3 regions of the Halomonas terrestris genome follow, and region 3 is predicted to be linked to each of the others. Evidence: predicted binding sites of a transcription regulator. Region 3 holds the regulator's gene; each other region holds the start of a gene.
What was found. The regulator sigma-54, encoded in region 3, starts transcription at its own class of promoters, with help from an activator protein. The targets are predictions, from matches to a motif close to TGGCACNNNNNTTGCTNT.

Region 1 (10,051 bases), on a different contig from region 3:
CCTGCTGGGCGTCTCCGAGGGCCCCCAGGTGCTCGACTGGAGCGACGCCATGGCCGAGGGAAGCAGCGACAACCAGTGGCGGCTGGAGAGCCGTCTCGAGGCAGACGGCCCGCGCCTGCAGCTCTCCGACCGGGCACTGCTGCCCTACCGCCTGAGCCTGGCCCTGCGCCGGCCTGGCGCCGACGAGACGCTGTGGGAAGAGCAGATCAGCGGTGCCTTCGACGCCACCGCCCTGTAGCGCCCCGACCTCGAGCCGAGCCTTCACCCCTTGAGCATCCGGTCGAGCTGACGGTAGCCGATGGCCTCGATCAGTTGCTCACGCTCGGGCCGGGGTGCTCCCGCCAGGTCCGCCAGGGTCAGGGCCACCCGCAGCACGCGGTGGTAGGCCCGCGCCGACAGGCGCAACCGCTCCAGCACCTCGGCCAGCCAGGCCCTGTCGCTCGGCTGAAGGCCACAGGCGCCCTCCAGCGCCCGCCCGGCCAGGTGAGCATTCAGCGCGCCCCTTTCCTGCTGACGCTCCCGAGCTGTCATCACCCGCGCCCGCACCACGGCCGACGGCTCCCCCGCCTCGCGGGAGGTGAGCTGTTCCGGCGGCAGGGCCGGCACCTCCACCTGCAGGTCGATACGGTCGAGCAAGGGCCCGGAGAGCCGCGCCTGGTAGCGCTGGATCTGCGCCGCGGTGCACTGGCAGCGATTGCGCGGGTCCCCCAGGTGGCCGCAGGGACAGGGGTTCATGGCCGCCACCAGCTGGAACCGGGCCGGGTATCGGCGCTCGTGGCTGGCCCGGGCGATATGGATCTGCCCCGACTCCATGGGCTCGCGCATCACCTCCAGCACGTGGCGCGAGAATTCGGGGAATTCATCGAGGAACAGCACGCCGTGGTGAGCCAGGGAGATCTCCCCCGGGCGCGGCTTCGAGCCGCCGCCCACCAGCGCCACCGCGCTGGCGGTGTGGTGCGGGGCCCGGAAGGGGCGCCGGCCCCACTGTTCCCGAAGAGCCAGGCCGCTGACCGAGCGGATCGCCGCCACCTCCAGCGCCTCGTCCTCGGTCAGCGGCGGCAGGATGCCGGGCAGACGGCTGGCCAGCATGGTCTTGCCGGTACCGGGAGGGCCGGCGAAGAGAAGATTGTGGCCCCCGGCCGCGGCGACCTCCAGGGCGCGGCGTGCCTGGTGCTGGCCGCGCACGTCGACCAGGTCGGCGGGGGCGGCCGTGCCGGGGGGCGGCTCGGCAAGGCGATGCGGCACGATGGGCGCCTGGCCGAGCAGGTGGGCCACCACCTCGAGCAGATGGTCGGCGGGCAGCACCTCGAGATCGCCGGCCAGGGCCGCCTCGTCGGCGTTGGCACGGGGAACGATCAGGCGCCGCCCGGCCCGCCGCGTGGCCATGGCCAGCGGCAGCACCCCGGTGACCGGGCGCAGCCGGCCGTCGAGCGCCAGCTCGCCGGCGCTCTCGACGTCGGACAGCGCCTCCGGCGGCACCTGGCCCGAGGCCACCAGCAGGCCCAGGGCGATGGGCAGGTCGAAGCGCCCACCCTCCTTGGGCAGGTCGGCGGGCGCCAGGTTGAGGGTGATGCGGCGGGTGTTGGGGAAGTCGAAACCGGCATTGACCAGGGCGCTGCGTACCCGTTCGCGGCTCTCCTTCACCGCGGCCTCGGGCAGCCCCACCAGGGTCATGCCGGGTAGTCCATTGGCCAGATGCACTTCTACCTGCACCTCGGGCGCCTCCAGGCCGAGGCCCGCCCGGGTGTGGATGATCGCCAGCGTCATGCGCGGTCCCTCGCGTGTCGTCTGACTTCAGGCTAGTCCAGGGACGGCGCCCTCGCCCGGACGGGCTCAGCGCTGGGTCTCGCCGCCACCGGCGTCCTCCTCGGGGGCCGGCGCCGGCTCGGCGGCATCCGAGCCGGCTTCGCGGCCCGCCTCGGCCCCCTGGCGCGCCTCGAGAGCCTCCTCCAGGGCAGCAACCTGCGCCTCCAGCGCCTCGACCCGGGCCCGGGTGCGCTGCAGCACATCCATCAGGATATCGAAGTCCTCCCGTGACACCAGCTCGAGGCGGTCGAAGGCCCCGCGCACCACCTGCTGGATGCCCTTCTGGACCTCCTCCGGAGCCTGCGAGGCCCCCTGCAACCGGTCGCCGATCTGCTGGGCCAGGCGGCTGATGCGGTCATGGCTCACCATGGAATCTCTCCTGCGTCATGTTGGGATGGCTGCCTACAGGATACGCAAGCCGTCGCCGCCACGCATTGGCCCATCCCCGCCCCGTCATGGCGCATGCACGACAGCAGCAGGCACCACGACGGTGCATCGCCCTTCCCGCGGGTCGCGCCGACCTCCTTCATGACGCCGAATTCCCAGCCCAACTACATGATGGGGAAGAAGATTTCTCCTTGCTGGCACGGTTTGCGCAACGACAGGGCAATCATGCTTCGGCGGCAAGCAGGCCGCCACCACCCCAGTAATGGAGACCCGGGATGAAGCTCATCACCGCCATCATCAAGCCATTCAAACTCGACGATGTCCGTGAGGCACTGGCCGACAACGGCGTCCAGGGCATCACCGTCACCGAGGTCAAGGGCTTCGGCCGTCAGAAGGGGCATACCGAGCTCTACCGTGGCGCCGAATACGTCGTCGACTTCCTGCCCAAGGTCAAGGTCGAGGTGGCCGTGGACGACGCACGCCTCGAGGGGGTGCTCGATGCCATCTGCAATGCCGCCAACAGCGGCAAGATCGGCGACGGCAAGGTGTTCGTGACCCCGCTGGAGGATGTCATCCGCATTCGTACCGGCGAGCGCGGTGCCGACGCCGTCTGAAGACGCTTCTGACGTTTCCCTTTACGGAGTAACCCCATGACAGAGCTGACAGATCTGACCGAGCTGATGTATGCGGTCGATACCTTCTACTTCCTGATCTGTGGTGTGCTGGTGATGTGGATGGCAGCCGGCTTCTCGATGCTCGAGGCTGGCCTGGTGCGTTCCAAGAACACCGCCGAGATCCTCACCAAGAACATCGCCCTATTCGCCATCGCCTGCACCATGTACCTGCTGGTGGGGTACTACCTGATGTACTCCAGCAGCGAGGGCGGCGTCCTGCCGAGCCTCGGGGTCCTGATCGGTGGCGAGAACGGCCTCGATGCCGTGCTCTCCGGCGACGAGGACGCCCCTTACTACTCCATGCGCTCCGACTTCTTCTTCCAGGTGGTGTTCGTGGCCACCGCCATGTCCATCGTCTCCGGCGCCGTCGCCGAACGGATGAAGCTGTGGGCCTTCCTGGCCTTCGCCGTGGTGATGACCGCCGTCATCTACCCGGTCTCCGGCTACTGGACCTGGGGTGGCGGCTGGCTCGACGCGGTCGGCTATTCCGACTATGCCGGCTCCGGCATCGTGCACATGGCCGGTGCCGCCGCGGCCCTGGCCGGGGTGCTGGTACTCGGACCGCGCAAGGGCAAGTACGGCAAGGACGGCACCATCTATGCCATCCCCGGGGCCAACCTGCCGCTGGCCACCCTGGGGACCTTCATCCTGTGGATGGGCTGGTTCGGCTTCAACGGCGGCTCCGAGCTGAAGATGTCCGATGCCCTCTCGGCGAACAACGTGGCCCAGGTGTTCGTCAACACCAACGCCGCGGCCGCCGGCGGCGTCATTGCCGCCCTGGTGCTGGCCAAGCTGTGGTTCCGCAAGGCCGACCTGACCATGTCCCTCAACGGCGCCCTGGCCGGCCTGGTGGCCATCACCGCTGAGCCGCTGGCTCCCTCCGCCTTCGGCGCCCTGCTGATCGGTGCCGTGGGTGGCGCCATCGTGGTGGTGTCCATCGTCAGCCTCGACAAGCTGAAGCTCGATGACCCGGTCGGCGCCATCTCGGTGCACGGCGTGGTGGGCATCTGGGGCGTGCTGGCGGTGCCGCTGTCCAACGGCGATGCCAGCTTCGGTGCCCAGCTCATCGGCATCCTGGGCATCTTCGTCTGGGTGTTCGTGGCCAGCATCGCCGTGTGGCTGGTCCTCAAGGCGGCAATGGGCATCCGGGTCAGTGAAGAGGAGGAGTACGAGGGGGTCGACCTGGCCGAATGCGGCCTGGAGGCCTACCCCGAGTTCAACGTCGCCAAGAAGTGAGCCACGGCGATGTGCCATGTGAGCCGTCGTGCTCCTGCCGGCCCCCTTTCGGGGGCCTTTTTTCATCCCCCCCTCCGCGGTGTATGCTTGAGCCCAACGAGCCCCACATGCACGATGGCCGGTGCCATCGATACCCGGACAGGACGAGGACAGCAACCATGAAACTGGTGACCGCCATCATCAAACCCTTCAAGCTCGACGACGTACGGGAATCCCTTTCCGAGATCGGCGTCCAGGGCATCACCGTCACCGAGGTCAAGGGCTTCGGTCGCCAGAAGGGCCACACCGAGCTGTACCGCGGCGCCGAGTACGTGGTCGACTTCCTGCCCAAGGTGAAGCTCGAGGTCGCGGTGGACGAGGAGATGGCCGAGAAGGTCATCGACGCCATCACCCAGGTGGCCAATACCGGCAAGATCGGCGACGGCAAGATCTTCGTCACCCCGCTGGAGCAGGTGATCCGTATCCGCACTGGCGAAACCGGCAAGGACGCGGTCTGACTACAGCTGTAAGCGAAGAGCCTGCATACCTACCCAGATGCACAAAACCCCACCGGCACAGGCCGATGGGGTTTTCTTATAGCTTAAGGCTTACAGCTCCCGGCGGAAGCCGGGTCATTTCTCGACGAAGGCGCGCTCGATCACGTAGTCGCCGGGCTCACCCATGCGCGGCGAGATGTTGAAGCCCAGTTCGTCGAGCAGGCCGCTGGTCTCGTCGAGCATCGCCGGGCTGCCACAGATCATGGCGCGGTCCTGGCGCGGATCGAGAGCCGGCAGGCCGGTGTCCTCGGCGAGCTTGCCGCTGCGTATATGGTCGGTGAGGCGCCCCATGGTGTGGAACTCCTCGCGGGTCACGGTGGGATAGTAGACCAGCTTCTCGCTGATCTCCTCGCCCAGATACTCGTGGGCGGGCAGCTCCTTCTGGATGAAGTCGGCATAGGCCAGCTCGCTGACCGAGCGCACCCCGTGCACCAGCACCACCTTCTCGAAGCGCTCGTAGACCTCGGGATCCTGGATCAGGCTCAGGAAGGGGGCCAGCCCGGTACCGGTGGAGAGCAGGTAGAGATTGCGCCCCGGCAGCAGGTCATCGGTGACCAGGGTGCCGGTGGGCTTGCGGCTGACCATGATCTGGTCGCCCACCTTGAGGTGCTGGAGCCGCGAGGTCAGGGGGCCATCGGGCACCTTGATGCTGAAGAACTCCAGATGGTCCTCGTAGTTGGGGCTGGCGATGGAGTAGGCCCGCATGAGCGGCTTGCCGTTCACCTCGAGGCCGATCATCACGAACTGGCCGTTCTTGAAGCGCAGGCTGCGCTCGCGGGTGGTGCGGAAGCTGAACAGGGTGTCGTTCCAGTGGTGAACGCTGAGCACCTCTTCTAGTGCGAATTTGCTCATGCCGGCTCCTTGATATTCGATATACGCATAGACACGCGGTTGAATCTTTGCCGACAATTCTAAGAGCCCGATGGATATCTGTTAAATGGATTGTATGGATAACACTTATCTATACTCCAGATATCCAACCCTGGAAGCCCCGCCATGCGCTATACCCTGCGTCAACTGGAAGTCTTCGTCGCCGTCGCCCAGCACGAGAGCGTCTCCCGTGCGGCCCGTGCCCTGGCCCTCTCCCAGTCGGCGGCCAGCACCGCCCTGGCCGAACTGGAGCGGCAGTTCGACTGCCAGCTGCTGGATCGTATCGGCAAGCGCCTGAAGCTCAACGCCCTGGGCTTCCAGCTGCTGCCCAAGGCGGTGGCCCTGCTCGATCGTGCCGAGGAAATCGAGGAGCTGCTGCGTGGCCAGCAGGGGGTGGGCTCGCTGGACGTCGGCGCCACCCTGACCATCGGCAACTACCTGGCGACCCTGCTGATCAGCGACTTCATGCAGCGCCACCCGGGGAGCCGGGTGCGCCTCTCGGTGCGCAACACCCGCGCCATCATCGACAGCGTGCGCCAGCATGAGCTCGACCTGGGGTTGATCGAGGGTCAGTGCGAGGACGACGACGTGATCACCCAGCCTTGGGTGGAGGACGAGCTGGCGGTGTTCTGTTCCCCCCGCCACCCCCTGGCCGGCGCCGGCAAGGTGGAGCTGGACCGGCTGCTGCGCGAGGCGTGGATCATGCGCGAACAGGGGTCCGGCACTCGCCTCACCCTGGAGCAGGCCGCCCGCCATCGCCGCGGGCGCTTCAATATCCTGCTAGAGCTGGAGCATACCGAGGGCATCAAGCGGGCGGTGGAGTCGGGACTCGGTATCGGCTGTGTGTCGAAGCTGGCCCTGCGCGATGCCTTTCGCCGCGGCAGCCTGGTGGCGATTCCCACCCCGGAACTCGACCTGAGCCGCCAGTTCAGCTTCATCTGGCATCGCCACAAGTACCTGGCCACCGGGATGCGGGAGTTCCTGAGGCTGTGCCGGCAGATGACCGAGGGTGTCAGGCGCAGCGACGAGATCGACCTGCCCCAGGTGCCATGAGCCGGAAACGGCGGGCCTGCCGGCCCGCCGATGGTGAAGGGAAGGCGACAGCGACGGGCCGCCTGGACCTCAGCGCAGGTCGCTGACGGCCTCCTGGATATCGCCGAGGCTGGCCTTGGAGAGGTCCTTGGACAGGGTGTGGATCACCAGCTTGGTGGTGGGGCCGTCGAGCTTGTCGCGCAACAGCCCCAGGAAACGCGGTGGCGCCACCATGATCAACTTCTCCATGGTGTTGTCGACCCTGGCCCGGTAGAGGCGCTCGGCCACCTCCTTGGCGAAGACGATGGCCTCATGCTGCGAGGCAGAGTTCTCCTCGCCGGAGGAGCGAGACGTGGTCGACATCGACTCGTGGACATCCGCGCCACGATCGGTCACCAGATCCCCCTCGTGTAGCCGCCCCGCGGCATGCAACAGACTGTCATGCTCTACCAGCTTGAGCGCATCACGGGTGAAGATCCGTGCCCGCGCTGCGTCCGCCACCACGATATAGGTTGTCATAGCCACTCCTCGATGCCGGTTGAATGGGCGAAGCCAAGGCTCCAGGCACACCGCGCCTTCGCCTCTCGTTCAACATTGGCAAGCCCTCCCTGCCCGGTCAACCCGATATCGGTTGTCGCAGGAGGTGACTGCAGCGCACGCCGAACTGGGGTAGCATCCCGACTTGCCGGTAAGGAGACCGGCTCGACTCATCATCATGATGTGCATCCACCGGGAGGACCCCCGATGCGACAGTTGCTGTTTCCCCACCGCCCACTGGCCCGCCGTACCCTGGTGACCTGCCACCTGCTGCTGCAGCTCGGCCTGCTCGTCGGCACCGCGCTGTGGCTGGCACCTCGCACGCCCTGGTTCGCGCCCCGCGGCTGGGAGGAGGCCTGGCCCGCCCTGGCCCTGGGTGGCGGTACCTGGCTGCTGGCCGCCGTCGGCCTGCGCCTGCTCGCCGAGCTGTGGCTGCTGCCCCACCACCTGGCCGGCCAGCGTCCCGGCTTCGCCCCGGGCGCCGTGGTCACCCGCTCGTTCGAGCGCCGCCCGGCGGTTCACGCCGACGAAGCCGCCTGGACCAGCGAGGCACGCCCGATCGAGGCCGGGGATGGGGTCCTCGGCAACGCCAGGGTGACGCGACCCGCCGAGCGACTGCGTCCCCGCGGCGCCAGCAACGAGCCGACCCTCGACCTGGCCGGCGGCAGCGTCGAAGCCCCCTCCTCCCGGGAGCCTCGACTCTAGCGGAGCCCCAGCGACGACGAGCCCCGACCTGGCCGGGGCTCGTCGTCATCGGCTGACGATGGCGCCTGTCAGTGTCCGAGGATCTGGCTGAGGAACAGCCGGGTACGCTCGGACTGCGGATCGTTGAAGAACGGCTCCGGGGCGTTCTCCTCGATGATCTGGCCCTGATCCATGAAGATCACCCGGTCGGCCACGGTCTTGGCGAAGCCCATCTCGTGGGTCACGCAGAGCATGGTCATGCCCTCGCGGGCCAGTTCGACCATGACGTCGAGCACCTCCTTGATCATCTCCGGGTCGAGCGCCGAGGTGGGCTCGTCGAACAGCATCACCTCGGGATGCATGCACAGCGAGCGGGCAATGGCCACCCGCTGCTGCTGGCCGCCGGAAAGCTGCCCGGGGTACTTCCTCGCCTGCTCGGCGATCTGCACCCGCTCCAGGTACTTCATGGCCAGGGCCTCGGCCTCGCGACGCGGCTTCTTCTGCACCCACATCGGTGAAAGGCAGCAGTTCTCCAGCACCGTGAGGTGCGGAAAGAGGTTGAAGTGCTGGAACACCATGCCGACGCTGCGCCGTATCTCCTCGATGCGCTTGACGTCCTCGGTCAGCGGAACGCCACCGACGACGATCTCGCCCTGCTGGTGCTCCTCGAGGTGGTTAATGCAGCGGATCAGCGTCGACTTGCCCGAGCCCGAGGGCCCGCAGATGACGATCCGCTCGCCGCGTTTCACTTCCAGGTCGATATCGCGCAGCACGTGGAAGTCGCCGTACCACTTGTTGACGCCGCGCATCTCGACCATAGGGGTCTCGGTGCCGGCCTGGGTTGCCTGTTCATTCATGTCATTCGTCCTCACCGCTTGTGGCCGGTGTGCAATTTTCTCTCGAGATACTGGCTGTAGCGCGACATGCTGAAACAGAAGATCCAGAACATGAACGCCGCGAAGACATAGCCCTCCAGCGCGAAGCCCAGCCAGCGGGAGTCCGACAGCGCCGCCTGGACGATGCCCAGCAGGTCGAAGAGCCCGATGATCATCACCAGGGTGGTGTCCTTGAACAGCGAGATGAAGGTATTGACGATGCCGGGGATCATCATCTTGAGCGCCTGGGGCAGCACGATCAGCCCCATGCGCTTCCAGTAGCCCATGCCCAGCGCCGCCGCGGCCTCCTCCTGGCCCCTGGGGATCGCCTGCAGGCCGCCCCGGATCACCTCGGCCATGTAGGCGCTCTGGAACAGGGTGATGCCGATGAAGGCGCGGATCAGGCGGTCGACGCTCACGCCGGTGGGCATGAACAGCGGCAGCATCACCGAGGCCATGAACAGCACCGTGATCAGTGGCACACCGCGCCAGAATTCGATGAACACCACGCAGAAGCTCTTGACGATAGGCATCTGCGAACGCCGCCCCAGCGCCAGCAGGATGCCGATGGGCAGTGCTCCCACCATGCCCACCACCGCCAGGATCAGGGTCAGGCTCAGGCCACCCCAGCGGTGGGTCTCCACCACGCGCAGGCCGAAGTGGCCACCGTAGAGCAGGAAATAGGCCAGCAGCGGGAAGCCCGCCAGCGTCGCCACCGCCACCCAGCGCTTCAACGGCAACCGCGGCAGCGCCAGCCAGGCGATGAGCGCCGCGAAAATGGCGAAGGTCAGGTTGACCCGCCAGATCTCGCTGCCGGGATAGAGGCCATAGATGAACTGGCCTATGCGTGCATTGATGAAGACCCAGCAGGCACCCTCCCGGGAGCAGTCATCACGGCTGGAGCCGATCCAGTCGGCGTCGATGAAGGCCCACTGGATCGTCGGCGCCAGCAGCAGGTAGAGCAGGTAGAGCCCCAGCAGGGTGAAGACAGTATTCACCGGCCCGCTGAAGAGGTTGGCACGCAACCAGGCCACGGGCCCGATGGTGCTGCGGGGCGCCGGACGCTCGGGAATCATCGTCTTGTTGTGAATCATGGCGCTCTCCTAGCGTTCCACCAGCGCCACACGGGCGTTGAACCAGTTCATGAACAGCGATACCAGCAGGCTGACGGTCAGGTAGACCGCCATGGTCATGGCGATGACCTCGATCGCCTGCCCCGTCTGGTTGAGCGTGGTCCCGGCGAACACCGAGACCAGGTCCGGATAGCCGATGGCGGTGGCCAGCGAGGAGTTCTTGATCAGGTTGAGGTACTGGCTGGTCAGCGGCGGGATGATCACCCGCATGGCCTGGGGCACGACCACCAGGCGCAGCACCAGGTTCTGCGGCAGGCTGAGCGCCTGGGCCGCCTCCGTCT
Region 2 (10,051 bases), on a different contig from region 3:
GGGAAGGCGGGCGGCGTCAGCGGCCCAGGCGCTGCTTCCGCCGGCGCCTCGCCAGGCGCGCCAGGGGCACCAGCGCCACCAGGCCGAGCACCGAGATGGCCAGCACCGCCAGCATGACCGGGCTGCCGGTATGGCTGTGCACCGTGGGGGCATCGTGGCCGGGATGGGCCAGCGACGTACCGGCGCACAGCATCAGGACAGGAACGGCGGCCAGGGCGGCACGCCTGGAGGGGGTCGAGAAAGGGATCATGGTGACATTCTCCTTGCCGGGGTTTGTGTGTCGATGATTGACGTCAGGTGGGTGCGGCCATCTCCGGCGGCCGGCGCTCCGGCAGCATGCCGCGCTCGAGGATGAAGTGGATGATCGTCTCCAGGCCGACACCGTCGTAGAGGTTGGTGAAGACGAAGGGGCGCTCGCCGCGCATCGTCCTGGAATCGCGCTCCATGACCTCGAGGGAGGCGTGCACCTGCTCGGCGATGTCGATCTTGTTGATGATCAGCAGGTCCGACTTGGTGATGCCCGGCCCGCCCTTGCGGGGGATCTTGTCGCCGGCGGAGACGTCGATCACGTAGAGGGTCAGGTCGGAGAGCTCGGGGCTGAAGGTGGCCGAGAGGTTGTCGCCGCCGGACTCCACCAGCACCAGCTCGAGGCCCGGGTGGCGCGCCTGGAGCTCGTCGATGGCGGCGAGGTTCATGGAGGCGTCCTCGCGGATGGCGGTGTGCGGACAGCCCCCGGTCTCCACGCCGAGGATGCGATCCGCGGCCAGCGCCTCGTGCTTGAGCAGGAAGTCGGCGTCCTCGCGGGTATAGATGTCGTTGGTGACCACGGCGATATCGTAGTGGTCGCGCAGCGCCAGGCAGAGCTGCTTGAGCAGGGCCGTCTTGCCGGAGCCCACCGGGCCGCCGACGCCAACGCGTAAACAATGGGTCATGTCGTCACTCCTGTGCTGTCGATCACTTTCATTCTGTCGAGGCCGTGCTGGTCGTGGCGGACCGCGCCGAGGCTGCCCCTATGGGGTCAGACCCCAGCCAAGTCACGAAGCCCGTCATGGTGCGCCTTGCGGGCGGATTCGACGCCGCCGGGGTCTGACCCCATAGGGACCGGCAGCGCTGGCAACCAGTCCCCGACGGCGCTAACTTCGAAACAGCCGCGAATACTGGGTCTCGTGCAGGGCGCTGGCCAGCGCCAGGCCGGGCAGCGCCGGGCCGAGTTCGTCGTCAGCAAGGGTCAGCGCCTCGTCCACCGCCACCACCACTGACGGCCGCAGCCGCTCCACCAGCCGCTGGGCGGCGGTATGGCCCAGCGGCAGCGCCTTGCAGGCGACGGCCAGCTGGTTCTCGAGCCAGGCCCAGGCGAAGCCGAGCAGTGCCTGGCGTACCGGCACACCGCGGCGATGGGCGGTCCAGGCGAAGACCGTCACATAGCCCGCCCGCTCCGGCAGTGTCGGCTCGGCCGGCAGCAGCGCCAGGCTGTCCAGCAGGCGCGCCAGCGAGGCGCCGAGCCGCAAATCCTCGGCGGCGAGCTCCGCGGTCTCGCGGTTGGCGGCGAGCCACTGATCCCACTCGGCCAGCGCCTCGCCGTCGCCCGCCGCCCAGGCGGCGGAAAGGCGGGTCAGCGCCGGCAGCTCGCAGCGGGTCAGGCCGTCCTCCAGCACCCCTTCCAGCCAGTCGCCGAGGGTGGCCTCGTCACGCACCCAGCCCAGCTCGAAGGCGCTCTCCAGCCCCTGGGAGAAGGCGAAGGCGCCGATGGGCAGCGCGGGGCTGACCAGCTGCAGCAGGCCCAGCAGCGCCAGGTCGTCGCCCTGCCCCGCCGGCGGCGTCATGACGGGCTCAATGGGCAGGGTCATGGTCGTGGGCCTGGTGGTGATGATCATGTCCGTGTGAGTGGCCATGGGCGTGCCCCGCCTGCTGGTAGGCGCCGGGCTCCGGGTCGAAGGGGGCCTGATGGCGCTCGAGCGTCGCGCCCAGACGCTCGGCCAGCGCCTCCAGCACATGGTCCGGCGGGAAGCGCACATGGCCGCCCCGAGCGTCCTCGCCCAGCGCCAGCTGCACATGGCGGTTGCCCAGGTGGTAGGCGAGCCGTGCCAGGGGGAGTCCTGCGCCGATGCGCGCGGTGACCACCGGCTCGTCGGCCGCCCTCACCCGCACCGTCTCGCCGCTCTCGGCGCGCAGGCCCTCGCCGTCGCGCAGCACCGGGCCGCGGTCGAGAAACAGGCCCAGCTCGCGCCCGGTATCGCTGGTCGCTTTCAGGCGACCCAGCACGCGTTGCTCATAGGGCAGCGTCAGGGTATCCGTGGCCTGGTCCGCCGCGATGGGGCCCAGGCGTTCGGTCAGTTTCAGCATTGGCATCGTCTCGTTGAATTCAGGCTCGGAGCCGAGCAGGCGACAGGTCGGACCCCGTCGAGCCACCTCGCGCGACCGCTGGCAGTCCGGTCGAGACGACGCGGTCGATCTTCAGGGAAGAAGATCGAGGAAAGCCGGCACAGGGATGTGCCGTCTTTCCGACCGCGGGAGTCCGACCGGGATGCCAGGGTTTCGGGCGCGTGGCGTGGCGAGCGCGGGGTTCCGAGCATGGCGCCATCCTCGAAGGCATCAGAACAGATGATAGCGCTGGGCCAGCGGCAGCTCGGTGGCGGGCTCGCAGGTCAGCAGTTCCCCATCGCAGCGCACCTCGTAGGTCTGGGGATCCACGGAGAGCGCCGGGCAGGCGTCGTTGAGTTTCATGTCGCCCTTCCTCACCCCGCGCACGTTGCGACAGGCGGAGAGCTCGCTGGCGAGTCCCAGCCGCTCCTTGATGCCGGCGTCCAGCGCCGCCTGGCTGACGAAGGTCAGGCGGGTCTGGCTGGCGGCGCGGCCCAAAGCGCCGAACATCGGCCGGTAGTGCACCGGCTGGGGGGTGGGAATCGAGGCGTTGGGGTCGCCCATGGGGGCGGCGGCGATCATCCCGCCCTTGATGATCATGGCGGGCTTGGTGCCGAAGAAGGCCGGCTTCCAGAGCACCAGGTCGGCCAGCTTGCCCACCTCGATGGAGCCCACCTCGTGACCGATCCCGTGGGTGATGGCCGGGTTGAGGGTGACCTTGGCGATATAGCGCCTGGCCCGGAAGTTGTCGGCGCCAAGCGCCTCGTCCTCGGGCAGCAGCCCCCGCTGCACCTTCATCTTGTGGGCGGTCTGCCAGGTCCGGCAGATCACCTCGCCGACGCGGCCCATGGCCTGGGAGTCCGAGGCGATCATCGAGATGACCCCCAGGTCGTGCAGGATATCCTCGGCGGCGATGGTCTCGCGGCGGATGCGCGAGTCGGCGAAGGCCACGTCCTCGGGGATGTTGGGGTCCAGGTGGTGGCACACCATCAGCATGTCCAGGTGCTCGTCGATGGTGTTGACCGTGTAGGGCCGCGTCGGGTTGGTGGAGGACGGCAGCACATAGGGCTTCGCGCAGGCGGTGAGGATGTCCGGCGCGTGGCCGCCCCCCGCCCCCTCGGTGTGGTAGGTGTGGATCCCGCGCTCCTTGAAGGCGGCCAGGGTGTCCTCCACGAAGCCCGACTCGTTGAGGGTGTCGGTGTGGATGGCGATCTGCACATCAAATCGTTCGGCGACGGCCAGGCAGCTGTCGATGGCCGCCGGGGTGGTGCCCCAGTCCTCGTGGAGCTTGAGGCCCATGGCGCCGGCCTCGAGCTGGGCCTCGAGCGCCTCGGGCAGGCTGGCATTGCCCTTGCCCAGGAAGCCGATGTTCATGGGCAGGTCGTCCACCGCCTGGAGCATCTTGCCGATGTGCCACTCCCCCGGGGTGCAGGTGGTGGCGTTGGTGCCGGTGGCCGGCCCGGTGCCGCCGCCGAGCATGGTGGTGATGCCGCTCATCAGCGCCTCCTCCACCTGCTGGGGGCAGATAAAGTGGATATGCGCATCGATGGCGCCGGCGGTGAGGATCCTGCCCTCGCCGGCGATGATCTCGGTGCCGGGGCCGATGACGATCTCGACCCCGGGCTGGGTGTCGGGATTGCCGGCCTTGCCGATGGCGGCGATCCGCCCGGCCTGGATCCCCACGTCGGCCTTGACGATGCCCCACCAGTCGAGGATCAGGGCGTTGGTGATCACGGTGTCCATCACGCTGTCGTCATGGCGCTGGCTCTGGCCCATGCCGTCGCGGATCACCTTGCCGCCGCCGAACTTCACCTCCTCGCCATAGTGGGTGGCGTCCCGCTCCACCTCGATCCACAGCGCGGTGTCGCCGAGGCGCACCCGGTCGCCCACCGTGGGGCCGTACATGTCGGCATAGGCCTGACGGCTGATTTTCATGACTGCCCTCCTTGGTCTGCAGCGCCGGAAGACGGCCTTCGCGCGGCACCGGGCGCGGTAGAAGCCGCGGCAGCGGGCGCGATAGAGAGCTTGCCCATCACCTCGCCGCGGAAGCCGTAGATATGGCGCCGGCCGGCATAGGGGATCAGCGTCACCTCGCGGGTCTGGCCCGGCTCGAAGCGGATCGCCGTGCCGGCGGCCACGTCGAGGCGATGGCCGCGGGCACGGTCGCGATCGAAGGTGAGCGCCGGGTTGGCCTCGGCGAAGTGGTAGTGGGAGCCGACCTGGATGGGCCGGTCGCCGGTGTTGGCGACCTCGAGGGTCAGGCGATCACGCCCCTCGCAGAGCGCGATCTCGCCGTCCTGCAACTGGTATTCACCTGGAATCATCGGAAGCTCCTCAGACAATCGGCGAGTGAACGGTGACCAGCTTCGTGCCGTCGGGAAAGGTGGCCTCGACCTGCACCTCGTCGACCATCTCGGCCACGCCCTCCATGACGTCATCTCGGGTGAGGATCTCGCGGCCGTAGCCCATCAGTTCCGCCACGGTGCGCCCGTCCCGGGCGCCCTCCAGGATCTCGAAGCTGATCAGCGCCACCGCCTCGGGATAATTGAGCCTGAGGCCACGGGCGCGGCGCCGCTCGGCCAGCTGGGCCGCCATGAAGAGCAGCAGCTTGTCCTTGTCTCGGGGGGTCAGTTCCATGGGTGTATCTCCTCAAGATGTAAGAACGGCGCTTCGCGGCTGGTAGGCTGTTGGGGTGCATCCCACGTGTTTCTCGGCGTCGGCTTCCCGTTCGCTGCCGATGTCGACGGCATGGTCCCTATGGGGTCAGACCCCGGCCAAGTCGCCATGCCCGTCATAGTGCACCTTTCCCGCCGTACCGGTCCCCGCCGGGGTCTGACCCCATAGGGACCGTCAGCGCCGGTGCCTGACCACCAAGACGCGGCTATCGGGTCTGACCCCAAAAGCCTCAAAGGCCTTCGCAAACGCCTCCTCATGTCCTCCAGATCCGCGGTACACAGGCCTCGCGGCCGAGCAGCCGGGGGCGCAGCACCCGCCAGGCCGCCTCGCACAGCGCCCAGGCCTCGCGACACTCCTGGCCCAGGTAGCGCAGCAGCAGCACGCCGTGGCGCCCGGTGGCCGCCCAGCGGGTCGAGGTGTCGAGCCGCTGGCGCAGGGCCTCGACGGCCTCGGTCTCATCGGCCAGGCCCACCGCCCAGAGCGTGGCCTGGACGGTGGCGCCGCCCTGCCCCCAGCAGCCACGGAAGCGCGGGTGGGCCGGGTCCAGTGGCTGGCGCTCGAGCCACAGCGGCCTGCCGTCGCGGGTGAGCCGGAAATGCTGGTCGATGCGGCCCGAGGCATAGGGGAGCCGGCTTGCCGGACGCCCCAGCGCCATGACCTCCCAGCCCAGGCAGCGTGCGCTGCCGGCCAGCTCGATGGAGGTCAGCTGCTCGCCCCGGGCCCCGTCGAAGGCAATCGTCTCCTGGGGCAGCCACTCGAGAATGGCCTCCTCCCCGACCCGCAGGCGCGCCTGCTGGCGGCAGGCCACGCCGTGGCTGTCGGCCCGATAGAGCTTGTTGGCCGCCGGCGTGGTCAGCAGCGCATGGGCGCCGCCCTGGACGCCGACATCGATGCTCAAGGCATCGCCGCTGACCAGCCCACCCGGCGGATGCAGCAGGTAGACATGGCAGGCCCCCTGAGGCCCTTCCGGATGGAAGGGCCGCTGCACCCGCAGCGGGCCACGATGGCGCGCATGAACCAGGCGGGTCACGTCCCGGCGCAAAGCGAAGCCCAGGTCCAGGGAGGCGTCCCAGCGGCGCCCGGCATCGAAGCGATGGCCGGAATCCGTCGGCGGGTTGGCATCCAGGGAGGTCTCGAAGGCGGTCATGGGCGGCTCGTGATCCAGCGTGTATCACCTGCTATCAGCAAGCACCGTACCAGTTTGGGGAAGGAGGTGGTTTACGCTTATCTTTCAGTGCATTGGGAGTCACCTCCAGCACGGGACAGTGCCCCGGCGTCCTCTTGAGGTGCACCACAGCCAGCCATCGCGCACCCCTCGAGTGCAGGCGCACGGGCGGACAGGCCAGAAAGGTGCAAGGCGCCCCCTGCGAACCACAGGGGGCGCCTCGATGCTCGGCGCTCGGCGCTCGGCGCTCGGCGCTCGGCGCTCGGCGCTTCGAGCCTATACCGTCAGGTGCTCCCTGATCAGCGCATCGGTGAGCTCGCCGATCGGCCCGCGGGCCACCGGCCGCCCGCGGTCCATGATCACGAAGCGGTCGGCGTACTTGCGTGCGAAGGGCAGCTTCTGCTCCACCAGCAGCACGGTCAGGCCGTCCTCCTCGATCAGCCGCCGGATCACCTCGCCGATCAGGGTGACGATATTGGGCTGGATGCCCTCCCCCGGCTCGTCGAGGATCAGCAGCCGCGGCTCGATCACCAGGGCGCGGCCGATGGCCAGCTGCTGCTGCTGGCCACCGGAGAGATCCCCGCCGCGGCGATGCTTCATCTCCTCGAGCACCGGGAAGAGCTCGTAGACCCGCTCCGGAATGGCGCGGCGGCCATCGCCACGGGCGGCCAGGCCGGTACGCAGGTTCTCCTCCACCGTCAGCAGCGGGAAGATCTGGCGACCCTGGGGCACATAGCCGATGCCCAGCCGTGAGCGATCCTCGATCCGCCGGCGGGTCAGCTCGACGTCGTCGGCGAAGCGGATGCGCCCGGAGGCGACCGCCACCTCGCCCATCACCGCCTTCATCAGGGTCGTCTTGCCTACCCCGTTGCGACCCATGACGCAGGTACACTGGCCGGCGGGCACCTCGATATCCAGGTCCCAGAGGGTGTGGCTCTCGCCGTAGAACTGGTTGAGCTTGTCGATCTCGAGCATCACGCCTCCTCGCCCAGGTAGACTTCGATTACCTTCGGATCAGTGGACACCTGGTCCATGGTGCCCTCGGCGAGCACGCTGCCCTGGTGCAGTACCGTCACCTGACGGGCGATGGAGCGCACGAAGCCCATGTCGTGCTCGACGACGACGACGGACTGTTTGCCCGCGAGCCCGGTCAGCAGCTCCGCGGTGCGCTCCATCTCCTGCTCGGTCATGCCGGCCACCGGTTCGTCCACCAGCAGCAGCCGCGGCCGCTGCATCAGCAGCATGCCGATCTCCAGCCACTGCTTCTGGCCGTGGGAGAGGATGCCCGCCGGCCCGTCGCGCAGCTCGGCGAGCCCGATGGTCTCGAGCACCTCCTCGACAAGATCGCGCACTTCGCCGCTCATCCGTGCGGTGAGGGTCGGCAGGATGCGCTTGTCGGCGGCCATGGCCAGTTCCAGGTTCTCGAAGACGGAGAGCGCCTCGAACACCGTGGGCTTCTGGAACTTGCGGCCGATGCCCAGGCTGGCGATCTCCGGCTCGTTCATGGCCAGCAGGTCGTGGCGGCTGCCGAACCACACCTGACCATGGTCAGGCCGCGTCTTGCCGGTGATGATGTCCATCATGGTGGTCTTGCCGGCGCCGTTGGGACCGATGATGCAGCGCAGTTCGCCGTCGTCGATGGTCAGGTTGAGATCATTGATCGCCTTGAAGCCATCGAAGCTCACCGTGACGTCCTCCAGGTAGAGGATGGGGCCATGGCGCACGTCCACCGGCGAGGGATCCGGCGCGAGGAACTCGAAGACCCGATCCCTGCGGGAAAGCGACTTGATCAGGTTCATGCCGAGACCTCCCTGCCGGTGGTGGACCCATCGTCGTCAGGGCGGCCCCGGCGCAGACGATAGCTCAGCAGACCGGCGATGCCCCGCGGCAGGAAGACCGTGACCAGCACGAACATCGCCCCCAGGGCGAACAACCAGGCATCGGGCATCACGCCGGTGAACACCGTCTTGGCGTAGTTGACGAGTATCGCCCCGATCACCGCGCCGTAGAGGGTCGCGCGGCCGCCCAGGGCCACCCACAGCACGATCTCGATGGAGAAGATCGGCGAGAACTCGCTGGGGTTGATGATCCCCACCTGGGGCACGTAGAGGGCACCGGCCAGGCCGGCGAGCATCGCCGAGACCACGAAGACGAACAACTGGAAGCGCTCCACCCGGTAGCCGAGGAAACGCGTGCGCGCCTCGGCGTCGCGGGTCGCCACGCAGACCCGGCCCAGCTTGCTGCCGACGATGGCGCGACACAGCACATAGCCCAGCGCCAGGGCCGCCCCGGTGGCGATGAACAGCCCCAGCCGGGTGGCATCGCTTCTCAGGTTGAAGCCGAGGATGTCGCGGAAGTCGGTCAGGCCGTTGTTGCCGCCGAAACCCATCTCGTTGCGGAAGAAGGCCAGCATCAGGGCGAAGGTCAAGGCCTGGGTGATGATCGACAGATAGACCCCGGTGACCCGCGAACGGAACGCCAGGAAGCCGAACACCAGGGCCAGCGCCCCCGGCGCCAGCAGTACCACGATGAAGGCGAACCAGGCCATGTCGAAGCCGGCCCAGTACCAGGGCAGGCTCTCCCAGTCGAGGAAGACCATGAAATCCGGCAGCTCGGGATGCCCGTAGACGCCCCTGTCGCCGATCTGGCGCATCAGGTACATGCCCATGGCGTAACCGCCCAGGGCGAAGAAGGCGCCATGGCCGAGGCTCAGGATGCCGAGATAGCCCCACACCAGGTCCACCGCCACGGCCAGCAGCGCATAACTCAGGTACTTGCCGAACAGGTTGACGGTATAGGCATTGACATGCAGCGCATGCCCCTGGGGCACGGCGACGTGCAGCAGCGTCACCAGGGTCATGGCGGCCAGCAGCACGCCGAGGAAGAGGAGCGTCGAACGCTCGTGGAAGGGTCGTGTCAGCCACATGGTCGGTTAGCCCTCCGCCGCGCGGCCCTTCTGCGGAAAGAGTCCGCGGGGGCGCTTCTGGATGAACAGGATGATGAAGACGAGCACGATGATCTTGGCCAGCACGGCACCCGCCCAGGGCTCCAGCACCTGGTTGATCACGCCCAGCGACAGGCCCGCCACCAGGGTGCCCCAGAGGTTACCCACGCCGCCGAACACCACCACCATGAAGGAGTCGATGATGTAGTTCTGGCCCAGGTTGGGGCCCACATTGGTGAGCTGCGACAGGGCTACCCCGGCCAGGCCGGCGACGCCGGACCCCAGGGCGAAGGTCAGGATGTCGACCCGGGTCGCACGGATCCCCATGGAGCGCGCCATGGCGCGGTTCTGGGTCACCGCCCGGACCTCCAGGCCCAACCGGGTACGGCGCATGATCAGCATCAGGGCGGCGAACACCACCAGGGTGAAGCCCAGCACAACCATGCGATTCAGGGTCAGCGACAGGGCATCGTTGACGACCAGCGAACCGCTCATCCACTCCGGGGTGATCACGGTACGGTTCTGCGGGGAGATGGCCGTGCGCACCAGCTGTTGCAGGATCAGGCTGATGCCGAAGGTGGCCAGCAGGGTCTCCAGGGGCCGCCCCTTGAGGAACTGGATCACCCCGCGCTCGATGGCGATACCCGCCAGGGCGGCCACCAGGAACCCCGCGGGCACCGCCAGGAGCAGTGCCAGCCCCGGCTGGCCGGGCAGCAGTTGCTGCATCGCCCAGGTGGTATAGGCGCCGAGCATGATCAGCTCGCCATGGGCCATGTTGATCACCCCCATCACCCCGAAGGTGATGGCCAGCCCGATGGCGGCGAGCACCAGCACCGAACCGAGGCTCAGGCCGAAGTAGAGGGTCTCGGCGATGCGATTGAGCTTGAGTTTCTGCTCGATGCTGT
Region 3 (10,051 bases):
ATGCTCAAGCTGGCCGACCGGCTGGCCCGGGGGGCCGATCCCGCCGTCAGCCAGGTCAGTGCCTCGCTCACCGGGGTGCACGAGGTCGTGCTGGTACGGGCCAGCGATGGCACCCTGGCGGCGGACATCCGCCCGCTGGTGCGCTTCAACGTCAGCGTGATCGCGGTGAGGAATGGCCGCCGCGAGCGCGGCAGTGCCGGTGGCGGCGGACGCTACTCCATGGCGCGGCTGCGCGACGACAACGTGGCCGAGCGCTTCGCCAGGGAGGCCGTGCGTCAGGCGCTGGTCAACCTCGAGGCGGTCGATGCCCCGGCCGGCCAGCTGCCGGTGGTGCTGGGCCCGGGCTGGCCGGGCATCCTGCTCCACGAGGCCGTGGGCCACGGCCTGGAGGGTGACTTCAACCGCAAGGGCAGCTCGGCCTTCGCCGGGCGGATGGGACAGCGGGTCGCCTCGCCGGGCGTGACGGTGGTCGATGATGCCACCCTGGCCGATCGTCGCGGCTCCATGAGCGTCGACGACGAGGGCACGCCGGGGCAGTACACGCCGCTGATCGAGGATGGCATCCTCACCGGCTACATGCAGGACAAGCTCAACGCCCGCCTGATGGGCATGGCGCCCACCGGCAACGCCCGCCGCGAGTCCTTCGCCCACCTGCCGATGCCGCGCATGACCAACACCTACATGCTGGCCGGCCAGGACGATCCCGCCGATATCCTCAGGAGCGTCAGGCGTGGGCTCTACGCGGTGAGCTTCGGTGGCGGCCAGGTGGACATCACCTCGGGCAAGTTCGTCTTCTCGGCGAGCGAGGCCTACCTGATCGAGGATGGGCGCATCACCGCCCCGGTGAAGGGGGCGACCCTGATCGGCAACGGCCCCGAGGCCATGGGTCGGGTGTCGATGATCGGCCACGACATGGAACTGGACACCGGGATCGGCGTCTGCGGCAAGGAGGGGCAGGGCGTGCCGGTAGGCGTGGGCCAGCCGACACTCAAGCTCGATGAGCTGACGGTCGGCGGCACCCAGTCCTAAGGCGCTGTAGTAGAGCCGCCGACGTCGGCGGTCCCTATGGGGTCAGACCCCGGCGGGGGTCGGCACGGCGGGAAAGGTGCACTATGCAGGCATGGCGACTTGGCTGGGGTCTGACCCCATAGGGGCCTTGTAGGAGCGAGGGGCGCCGGGGGCGGCCGAAGAGGAGGTCCGATTCCAGGGGTGAGGAGCATTGCTCCGAACGGGCTGGCCATGGATGGCCTGCACCGGTCCTGCAAGCGGAGCAGGATGCGAGAGCGAAGCAGGGAATCGGTAGCGTACAGGGAAGTATTCACAGCGCCTCCTCGCAGGCCTGCCGCCGGATCAGCCCCGAGCGGTGTGAGGCCTACAGCCCCGCCGTATCGCGGACCAGCTTGAACAGGCGGCGGGCATTGGTGGGCGGCTTGCCCTGCTCGCGCTCGCGACGGGCGTTGCGGATCAGCTGGCGCAGGGCCTGCCGGTCCACGTCCGGGTAGTCGGCGATGAAGGCCTCGACGGCGGCGTCGCCCTCCTCGAGGAGACGATCGCGCCACTTCTCGAGGCGATGGAAGGCGTGGTCGCGGCGGAGCTTCTCCTGCTCGATCTCGTCGTACACCGCCTGGATGGCCTCGAGGTTCTCGCGGCGCATGACCTTGCCCACGTACTGCATATGGCGCCGCCGGCCCTCGTGGGAGCGGATGCGCGAGGTCTCCTCCACGGCGGCCAGCATGTCGTCGGAGAGGGGGAAGCGGGCGCGCTCGGCGGGACTCATGGCGATGATCGCCTCGCCCAGCTGCTGCAGCGCATGCATCTCGCGCTTGAGCTGGGACTTGCTGACGGGCTCGTCATCCGACTGGGTGATCTGCGCGAGCAGCTCACGGGGAGATTCCTGGGACATGCCGCTTCCATCGATTTAGGCTGAGAGGATGCCGACAGTATACCAGCCCGCGCCGGCGGGCTGCGCAACGAACATGAAGACCTTCCGGCCTGCGGGCCGGGTGACGAGGAGAATCGCATGACACAGGCTTTCGATGCCGCCACCCAGCAGGCCCTGCTGGAGAGCCGCGCCCAGTCGGCGCTCGAACTGGCCAGGCAACTGGGCGCCGACGCCTGCGAGGTGGGGGCCAGCGTCGATCAGGGGATCGGCGTCAGCGTCCGCGAGGCAGAGGTGGAGACCGTGGAGCTCTCCCGTGACCAGGGCATCGCCGTCACGGTCTATGTGGGCAAGCGCAAGGGCAGTGCCTCCTCCACGGATGCCGGCGAGGCCTCGATCCGTGCGGTGGTGGAGAAGGCAGTGGCCATCGCCTGCCATACCGGGGAGGATCCGGCCGCGGGCCTGGCCGACGCCGAGCTGATGGCCCGTGAACTGCCGGATCTCGATGTCCATCATCCCTGGGAGCTGAGTACCGAGCAGGCCATCGACCTGGCCCTCGCCTGCGAGGCCGCCGGGCGCGGCACGGCCGGTATCCGCAGCTCCGACGGCGCTTCGCTCTCCAGTGGCGAGGGCGTGCGGGTCTATGCCAACAGCCATGGCTTCCTGGGCAGCCAGCGGGGCAGTCGTCACTCGCTCTCCTGCATGCTGATCGCCGAGGACGAGGGGGGCATGCAGCGCGACTACGACTACACCAGTGCGCGGGATCCGCGGGATCTGGCCGCGCCCGAGGCGGTGGGGGCGAGTGCCGCGCGGCGCACCCTGCGCCGGCTCGGCGCCCGGCGTCCCGCGACCGGGCGGCTGCCGGTGCTGTTCGACCCGACCCTGGCCAGCGGGCTGGTCGGACACCTGATGAGCGCCATCGCCGGCGGCGCCCTCTATCGCCAGGCCTCCTTCCTCTGCGACCGTCTGGGCGAGTCGCTCTTCCCCGAGTGGTTCAGCCTGCAGGAGAAGCCCATGGAGCGCGGTGCCATGGCCAGCAGCCCCTTCGACAACGACGGGGTCCAGACCCGTGACAATGTCTTCATCGAGAACGGCCGCCTGGCCAGCTACATGCTCTCGGCCTACAGTGCCCGGCGACTCGGCATGCAGTCCACCGGCAACGCCGGTGGGGCGCGCAACCTGCGCATCTCCGCCCCTCTGGAGAGCCAGGAGGCGCTGCTGCGCCGCATGGGGCGCGGCGTGCTGGTCACCGAGCTGATGGGGCAGGGGGTCAACGGCGTGACCGGCGACTACTCCCGCGGTGCGGCGGGCTTCTGGGTCGAGGACGGCGAGATCCGGTACCCGGTGGAAGAGTTCACCATCGCCGGCAACCTCGAGGGGATGTTCAAGGGGCTGGCGGGGGTCGGTGACGACACCGATACCCGCGGCAGCATCCATACCGGCAGCTGGCTCATCGATGAGATGACCGTCGCCGGCGCCTAGGCGTCCTCCTCGAAGCGGGCCTCGAAGAGCGCCTCGATGGCGTCGAGGGTCGCCTCGGCGTCCTCGCCCTCGGCACTGATGGTCAGCTGGGTACCGCAGGGGGCCGCCAGCATCAGCAGCGACATGATGTTGGCAGCGTCGGCCTCGCGACCGGCGTGGGACACGGTGACCCGTGCCTGGAAGGGCTGGCAGCACTGCACCAGCTTGGTGGCCGCCCGGGCATGCAGGCCGCGCCGATTGGTCAGGGTGAGCTTGCGTTGCGGCACGCCTCAGGTTCCCTCGTCCGCGTTGTCGGCCCTGGACGTCGGGAGCAGGGGGAGGGTGTCGTGGATGCCCAGCTCGCGATGGCGGAGCCGCACGCTGGGGTGACGTTCGGCGAGGTGCCGGGCCAGCCTCTCGGCCAGGTAGACCGAACGGTGCTGGCCGCCGGTGCAGCCGATGGCGACGGTGAGATAGCTGCGATGGCTGGCCTCGTACGCGGGTAGCCACCGCTCGACCCAGGCCAGGATGTCGTCATGCATCTCGCCGACGATGGGGTAGCCGTCGAGGAACTCGATGATCGAGGCGTCACGTCCGGTGTCCTGCCGGAGCCGGGGATCCCAGTAGGGGTTCGGCAGGCAGCGGGCGTCGAAGACGAGGTCGGCGTCGAGCGGCACCCCGCGCTTGAAGCCGAAGGACTCCACCGTCAACGTCAGCTGGTCGGCCCGGTGGCTCCCCACCTGGTCACTGATGCGCCGGCGCAGTTCATGAACCGAGAGGCGCGAGGTGTCGATCACCAGGTCGGCCAGGTCACGGATCTCGGCCAGCGCCGTCTCCTCGGAATCGATCGCCTCGGCCAGGGTCATGTCGCTGCCCCGTGTCAGCGGGTGGCGCCGGCGGGTTTCCGAGTAGCGCTCGAGCAGGATGCGCGCATCGGTGGTGAGGTAGATCACCTGGCCGTCGATGCCGCGGGCGCGGACCTCCTCCAGCAGGCTGGGGAAGCGTTCGAGCGCATGGGGCAGGTTGCGGGCGTCAATGCTCACCGCGATCGAGGTGTGGGGGGAGTGGTCGCTGCTGAGTTCGTCCACCAGCGGGCCGAGCAGCATGGCCGGCAGGTTGTCGATGGCGTAGTAGCCGAGGTCCTCGAGCGCCTGCAGTGCGATCGACTTGCCTGAGCCGGATCGGCCACTGATGATCACGAGCTGCATGGCGGGTCTCCTGGTCGTGTGGCTGGCCGGGTGGCCCGGTGAGGGGCGATCAGCCCGAGGACTGTCGTCGGATCGCCTCGATGAGCCGCTCATGCAGCTCGCGCTGGCTGGCGCTCTTGCGCAGCCGGCCCCGGGTCTCGGCATCGTTCATCACGCCTGCGACCTGGGCCAGCAGCGCGAGATGGGCCTCGTCGGCCTCCTCCGGCACCAGCAGCACGAAGATCAGGTCCACCGGCTCGCCATCGACGGCATCGAAGTCGATGGGCTCGGCCAGCTTCAGGAAGCCGGCGATGGGCGCCTTGCAGTGAGGATCGCGGGCATGGGGGATGGCGACACCATTGCCGATCCCCGTGCTGCCAAGCCGTTCGCGGCCGATCAGGCGGCCGAAGACTTCCTGGCTGTCGAGACTCGGGGTGTTCTGGGCGATGAAGGTGCTGAAGAACTCCAGCACCCGCTTCTTGCTCCCCCCGGGCACCCCGAAGAGGGTGCGCTCGGGGGGCAGGATGGCTTCGAGTGTCATGGTGGATCAGCGGGCGCCGGCGCCCTGGGCGCGGGCCTGGACCTTCTCCTTGTGCTTGACGAGCTGGCGGTCAAGCTTGTCGGCGAGGGCGTCAATGGCGGCGTACATGTCGCCGTCCATGGCCTCGGCATGCAGATCGGCACCGGCGGCATGCAGGGTGCAGGCGGCCTGTTGCCTCTCCTTCTCCACGGAGAGCGTGACCTGCACGGTGGTGATGTTGTCATAGTGGCGTTCCACGCGAGTGAGCTTCTCGTTCACATAGTCACGCAGGGCGTCGGTCAGTTCCACATGATGGCCGGTGATGTTGACTTGCATGACACGCTCCTTCGTCCTTCGGTTGGTGCTTCGATTGTAACCCTTTTTCCTGCCGTGCAAACCCCCTGTGGAGGGCGTTGCACCCGACCGCTGATGCGGGTCATGCAAGGGATCGGAATTCCATCGCTGGAGGGGCGCTCACGCCGGGGTCCGGGAATCATCTCAGCCGCTTGCGCTCGCTGGAGGAGGGGATGCCCATGGCCTCGCGGTACTTGGCCACCGTCCTGCGCGCCACCTTGATGCCGGCCTCGTCGAGCAGGGTCACCAGCTTGCTGTCGGAGAGCGGCTTGCGCGGCGGCTCCTCCTGGATCAGCTTGCGCAGCCGGGCGCGGATCGCCGTGCTCGAGTGGGCATCGCCATCGCCGTTGCCGACCTGGCTGGAGAAGAAGTACTTCAGTTCGAAGACGCCGCGGGGGGTATGGATGAACTTCTGGGTGGTGACCCGCGAGATGGTCGATTCGTGCATCTCCACGGCCTGGGCGATGTCGGCCAGTATCAAGGGCTTCATCGCCTCCTCGCCCTGCTCGAGGAAGTCGAGCTGGCGGGCCATGATCTCGCGCCCCACGCGCAGCAGGGTGTCGTTGCGGCTCGAGAGGCTCTTCATCAGCCAGCGCGCTTCCTGCAGGTGATCCTTGAGGAACTGGTTGTCCTGGCTCTTGTCCGCGCGGCGAATCAGCGCCGCATAGTCGGGCTGGATCCGCAGTCGCGGCAGGGCCTCGGGGTTGAGCTCCACCTGCCAGCCGTGCCGGTCGTGGCGAGCGACCAGGTCGGGAATGACGTAGTCGCTGCCGGATTCCGAATAGCGACTGCCCGGCCTCGGGTCGAGTGAGCGGATCAGGGCGATGACCTCGTCGAGGGCGTCGTCGTCGAGGCCCAGGCGGCGCTTGAGCAGGCGTCGGTCGTCGCCGGCCAGTGCCTCGAGGAACTGGCGGACCAGGCGGCGCGCCTGGGGCAGCAGCGGGGTGTCGTCGGGCAGGACGGCGAGCTGCAGCATCAGGCATTCCCGCAGGTCCCGGGCGAAGATCCCCGTGGGCTCGAATTGCTGCAGCCGCAGCAGTACCTGCTCCACCTCGCGGCCCTTGAGCCCCTCGAGGCCCTGGCTCCTGAGGCCGTCGCGCAGTTCGTCGAGGGACTGGCCCAGGTAGCCGGCACCGTCCACGGCATCGATCAGGCTCTCGGCGATGTGCCGCTGGCGTTCGTTCAGGTCGGTCATCGCCAGTTGCCAGGCGAGATGACCCTGCAGGCTCTGGCCATCGGCCTGGCGCTCGAAGTCGGGGCCCTCGCCGCTGCCGGCGGGCGTGCCCAGGTCCTGGTAGGTGTCGGACCAGTCGCTGTCGACCGAGAGCTCGTCGGGGATCTCGCTGGCCCAGTCGTCGTCGGGCGTCTCGCTTGTCTCCTGCTCGCCGAAGTCATCGTCGAGCTCCAGCATGGGATTGGCTTCCAGCGCCTGCTGGATCTCCTGGCGCAGGTCCAGGGTGGAGAGCTGCAGCAGGGCAATGGCCTGCTGCAACTGGGGGGTCATGGTCAGTTGGGTGCCGACGCGAAGTTGCAGGGATGCTTTCATGGCCACGAGAGGTGTGTACTCATTCGCCGGAAAACCTCACCCTAGCCCGCCGGGGGTCGTGTTGCAAGTCGTTTATTAGCAAAAAGCGTGCCAACGGCAATTTTCATGCCGTCACATAATATCGGCATTCTTGTCATAAGGTTACAATGGTGTTTCAGAGGCGAAAGTCCTCGCCGAGATACACTTCGCGTACCCGCTGGTTGGCGAGGATCGCCTCGGCGTTGCCCTCCGCGATGATCTGCCCGTCGCCGACGATGTAGGCGGTATCGCAGATGTCGAGGGTCTCGCGCACATTGTGGTCGGTGATCAGCACGCCGATGTCGCGTGCCTTGAGCTGGCGGATGATGCCCTTGATCTCGCCCACCGAGATGGGGTCGACCCCGGCGAAGGGCTCGTCGAGCAGGATGAAGGCGGGCTCCATGGCCAGGGCCCTGGCGATCTCCACCCGCCGTCGTTCGCCGCCGGACAGGCTCATGCCGAGATTGTCACGGATGTGGGTGACGTGGAAGTCCGCGAGCAGCTCCTCCAGGCGAGCCTGGCGGCCGGCGCGATCGAGGTCGCGGCGGGTCTCGAGGATCGCCATGATGTTGTCGGCCACCGAGAGCTTGCGGAAGATGGAGGCCTCCTGGGGCAGGTAGCCGATGCCGGCCCGGGCCCGCTCGTGCATGGCCGCCCTCGACAGGTCCTGCCCATCGATGTGGACCTCGCCGGCATCGGCGCGCACCAGTCCGACGATCATGTAGAAGGAGGTGGTCTTGCCGGCGCCGTTGGGTCCGAGCAGGCCGACGATGCTGCCCTGGCCGATGGTCAGGCTGATGTCATGCACCACGCGGCGACGCTTGTAGCTCTTGGCCAGGTGGTTGGCGCGAAGTGTCTTCATGTCGTCCCTTACTGCTCGGGCTGCAGGGTCATGCGTACGCGCTGTCGCTCCTCGACACCCTCTGCCTCGGCGCGGGCCTGGACCACGCGGCGATCGAGGAAGTACTCCAGGTAGCCGCCATCGAAGGTGTCGCCGCCCTGGTGCAGCTCGGCGCGGTCGATGAGCTCCACCCGTCGCTCGGCGACGTAATAGACGATGGTGCGTCCCCAGCCGCGCACCAGCGGCTCGTCCGGCGCGGGCTGCTGCTCGATGTAGGCGCGCTCGCCGGTGGCGATGGCGTGGGAGAGTTCGCCGGCAGCGTTGCGGCGGATCTCGACCCGGTCACCGGTGAGATGCATGCTGCCCTGCCGGATGTCCACGTCACCGGTGTAGATGGCGGTGCCGGCTCGGTCATCGAGATCGAGCCGATCGGCCTCCACCTCGATCGGGGCGCTGGCGTCGCCCTCCAGGGCCAGCGCCGGGGTCGTCGCCAGGGCCATGGCCATGCACGCCAGGCCGAGCAGTGCCGGGAGCAGCGGGGGGGCGTGGGACAGTCGCTTCATGGCTCGGGGTCCTCGTCGGTGTCGGGGTGCGTCTCGGGGGGATGGTGGCCCCGGACATTGTCTGTCAGGCGGGCGCGATTGTCATGGATCCAGGCATCGAAGCGCTCGCCGCTCATGCGCTGGGGAGGCTGGCGCAGCAGTGCCGGGGTATCGCTCCAGGCGTGACCGGTGTCGGCATCGAAGTGGAGGATGTCGGTGTCCAGCTGCCAGCGCTCCTCGGGGGCGTGCAGGCGGGCGTCCCCGGACAGGGTCAGGGGGTTGCCCCCGGCCCCCAGGGTGCCGATCTCGCCATGGCCGAACCAGGTGCGCCCCGAGCTGTCGATCAGTCTCGCCTCCGGGGTCTGCATGCGCGTGACGTCGTCGTGGGGGGTGTGCACCAGGCGTGGCGTGACGAGGCGCTGGTGGGCCCGGCCCTCGGCGTCGAAACGGGTCAGGCGGGCCCCCTCGAGGAAGTAGTCGGGCTCCCCGGCCTCGTCGCGGGGCACCGGGCCGGGTTCGCGCACGCTGCGCTGGTCGAGCAGGGCGAGCACCCCGCCGAGTGCCAGCAGCAACAGCAGCAGCCAGATCCGGAACGAGGGGCGCGGCAGTCGCAGCGCCATGGCGTCAGTCGGCCCCGTGGAGATAGGTGTCGATCACGGCATCCCAGTGCCCCTGGGCCTGCAGCAGGGTGTCGCAGATCTCGCGCACCGCGCCGTGGCCGCCGGCACGCTCGGTGACCCAGTCGGCATGCTTGCGGATATAGGAGGGCGCGCCCGGCACGCTGATGCCCACGCCGGCACGCTTGATGGCACCCACGTCGGGCATGTCGTCGCCGCAGTAGGCCACCTGGTCCAGCTCGAGGTCGAGTTGGCGACACAGTTCACGCAGCCTGGGCAGTTTCTTCTCGACGCCCTGGTAGACATGCTTGACGCCAAGGGCGGCGGCGCGACGGCTCACCATGGGGGAGTCGCGACCGGTGATCAGCGCGACCTCGAGACCGGCGCGCTTGAGCAGCTTGATGCCATGGCCGTCCAGGGTGTGGAAGGCCTTGATCTCGATTCCGTCGGCCTGGAAGTAGAGGCGGCCGTCGGTGAGCACGCCGTCCACGTCCATGGCCAGCAGGCGTACACGGCGCAGGCGGTCCACCAGCTGGGTGTCGAGCAGAGGAGAATCGAGGGTCATGGGGGCTCCTTGGTTGAGAGGGGCGTCAGATCACGCCGCTGGCGAGCAGGTCGTGCATGTGCAGGGCACCGACCGGTCGCCCCGCGTCGTCGACCACGGCCAGGGCGGTGATGCGGTTGTCTTCCATGATGCGCACCGCCTCGGCGGCCAGGATATCGGCGGTGATCCGCTTGCCGGGGCGCGTCATGACGTCGTCGACGGTCAGGTCGGAGAGGTCCGAGTGCTGGTCGAGGGTGCGGCGCAGGTCGCCGTCGGTGTAGACGCCGGCCAGCCGCCCGTCGCCGTCGACCACGCAGGTGAAGCCCAGCCCCTGGCGGGTGATCTCCAGCAGGGCGTCGCGCAGCGGACTGCCCAGCGGCACCGAAGGCAGGCGGCTGCCCTGGTGCATCAGGTCGCCGACCCTCAGCAGCAGGCGCTTGCCCAGGCTGCCGCCGGGATGGGAGCGGGCGAAATCCTCGGCGGTGAAGCCGCGGGACTCCAGCAGCGCCACCGCCAGGGCATCGCCCAGGGCCAGGGACGCG

Region 1: ACOMD9_RS20160 (P-II family nitrogen regulator) is a predicted target of sigma-54. The motif match lies at 2,389-2,406, and genes of this name have one in related genera.
Region 2: ACOMD9_RS08230 (urease accessory protein UreD) is a predicted target of sigma-54. The motif match lies at 6,219-6,236, and genes of this name have one in related genera.

The regions. Positions count from the first base shown of each region.
Region 1 covers NZ_JBMHFZ010000032.1:8,946-18,996, reverse strand. The annotation lists gene ACOMD9_RS20175 (hypothetical protein) at 1-238, shown strand, start outside; gene ACOMD9_RS20170 (YifB family Mg chelatase-like AAA ATPase) at 262-1,767, opposite strand; gene ACOMD9_RS20165 (accessory factor UbiK family protein) at 1,834-2,175, opposite strand; gene ACOMD9_RS20160 (P-II family nitrogen regulator) at 2,469-2,807, shown strand; gene ACOMD9_RS20155 (ammonium transporter) at 2,844-4,103, shown strand; gene glnK (P-II family nitrogen regulator) at 4,262-4,600, shown strand; gene ACOMD9_RS20145 (ferredoxin--NADP reductase) at 4,715-5,491, opposite strand; gene ACOMD9_RS20140 (LysR family transcriptional regulator) at 5,636-6,562, shown strand; gene ACOMD9_RS20135 (host attachment protein) at 6,632-7,105, opposite strand; gene ACOMD9_RS20130 (hypothetical protein) at 7,286-7,783, shown strand; gene ACOMD9_RS20125 (amino acid ABC transporter ATP-binding protein) at 7,852-8,580, opposite strand; gene ACOMD9_RS20120 (amino acid ABC transporter permease) at 8,631-9,731, opposite strand; gene ACOMD9_RS20115 (amino acid ABC transporter permease) at 9,741-10,051, opposite strand, start outside.
Region 2 covers NZ_JBMHFZ010000006.1:137,832-147,882, reverse strand. The annotation lists gene ACOMD9_RS08265 (hypothetical protein) at 17-250, opposite strand; gene ureG (urease accessory protein UreG) at 294-932, opposite strand; gene ACOMD9_RS08255 (urease accessory protein UreF) at 1,134-1,847, opposite strand; gene ureE (urease accessory protein UreE) at 1,831-2,343, opposite strand; gene ureC (urease subunit alpha) at 2,593-4,296, opposite strand; partial or broken gene ACOMD9_RS08240 (urease subunit beta) at 4,383-4,685, opposite strand; gene ACOMD9_RS08235 (urease subunit gamma) at 4,696-4,998, opposite strand; gene ACOMD9_RS08230 (urease accessory protein UreD) at 5,291-6,184, opposite strand; gene urtE (urea ABC transporter ATP-binding subunit UrtE) at 6,479-7,177, opposite strand; gene urtD (urea ABC transporter ATP-binding protein UrtD) at 7,177-8,001, opposite strand; gene urtC (urea ABC transporter permease subunit UrtC) at 7,998-9,128, opposite strand; gene urtB (urea ABC transporter permease subunit UrtB) at 9,135-10,051, opposite strand, start outside.
Region 3 covers NZ_JBMHFZ010000023.1:17,704-27,754, forward strand. The annotation lists gene tldD (metalloprotease TldD) at 1-1,029, shown strand, start outside; gene yjgA (ribosome biogenesis factor YjgA) at 1,373-1,903, opposite strand; gene pmbA (metalloprotease PmbA) at 2,021-3,361, shown strand; gene ACOMD9_RS17955 (HPr family phosphocarrier protein) at 3,358-3,627, opposite strand; gene rapZ (RNase adapter RapZ) at 3,631-4,548, opposite strand; gene ptsN (PTS IIA-like nitrogen regulatory protein PtsN) at 4,598-5,068, opposite strand; gene hpf (ribosome hibernation-promoting factor, HPF/YfiA family) at 5,075-5,383, opposite strand; gene ACOMD9_RS17975 (RNA polymerase factor sigma-54) at 5,541-6,953, opposite strand; gene lptB (LPS export ABC transporter ATP-binding protein) at 7,102-7,827, opposite strand; gene lptA (lipopolysaccharide transport periplasmic protein LptA) at 7,836-8,369, opposite strand; gene lptC (LPS export ABC transporter periplasmic protein LptC) at 8,366-8,968, opposite strand; gene ACOMD9_RS17995 (KdsC family phosphatase) at 8,973-9,530, opposite strand; gene ACOMD9_RS18000 (KpsF/GutQ family sugar-phosphate isomerase) at 9,556-10,051, opposite strand, start outside.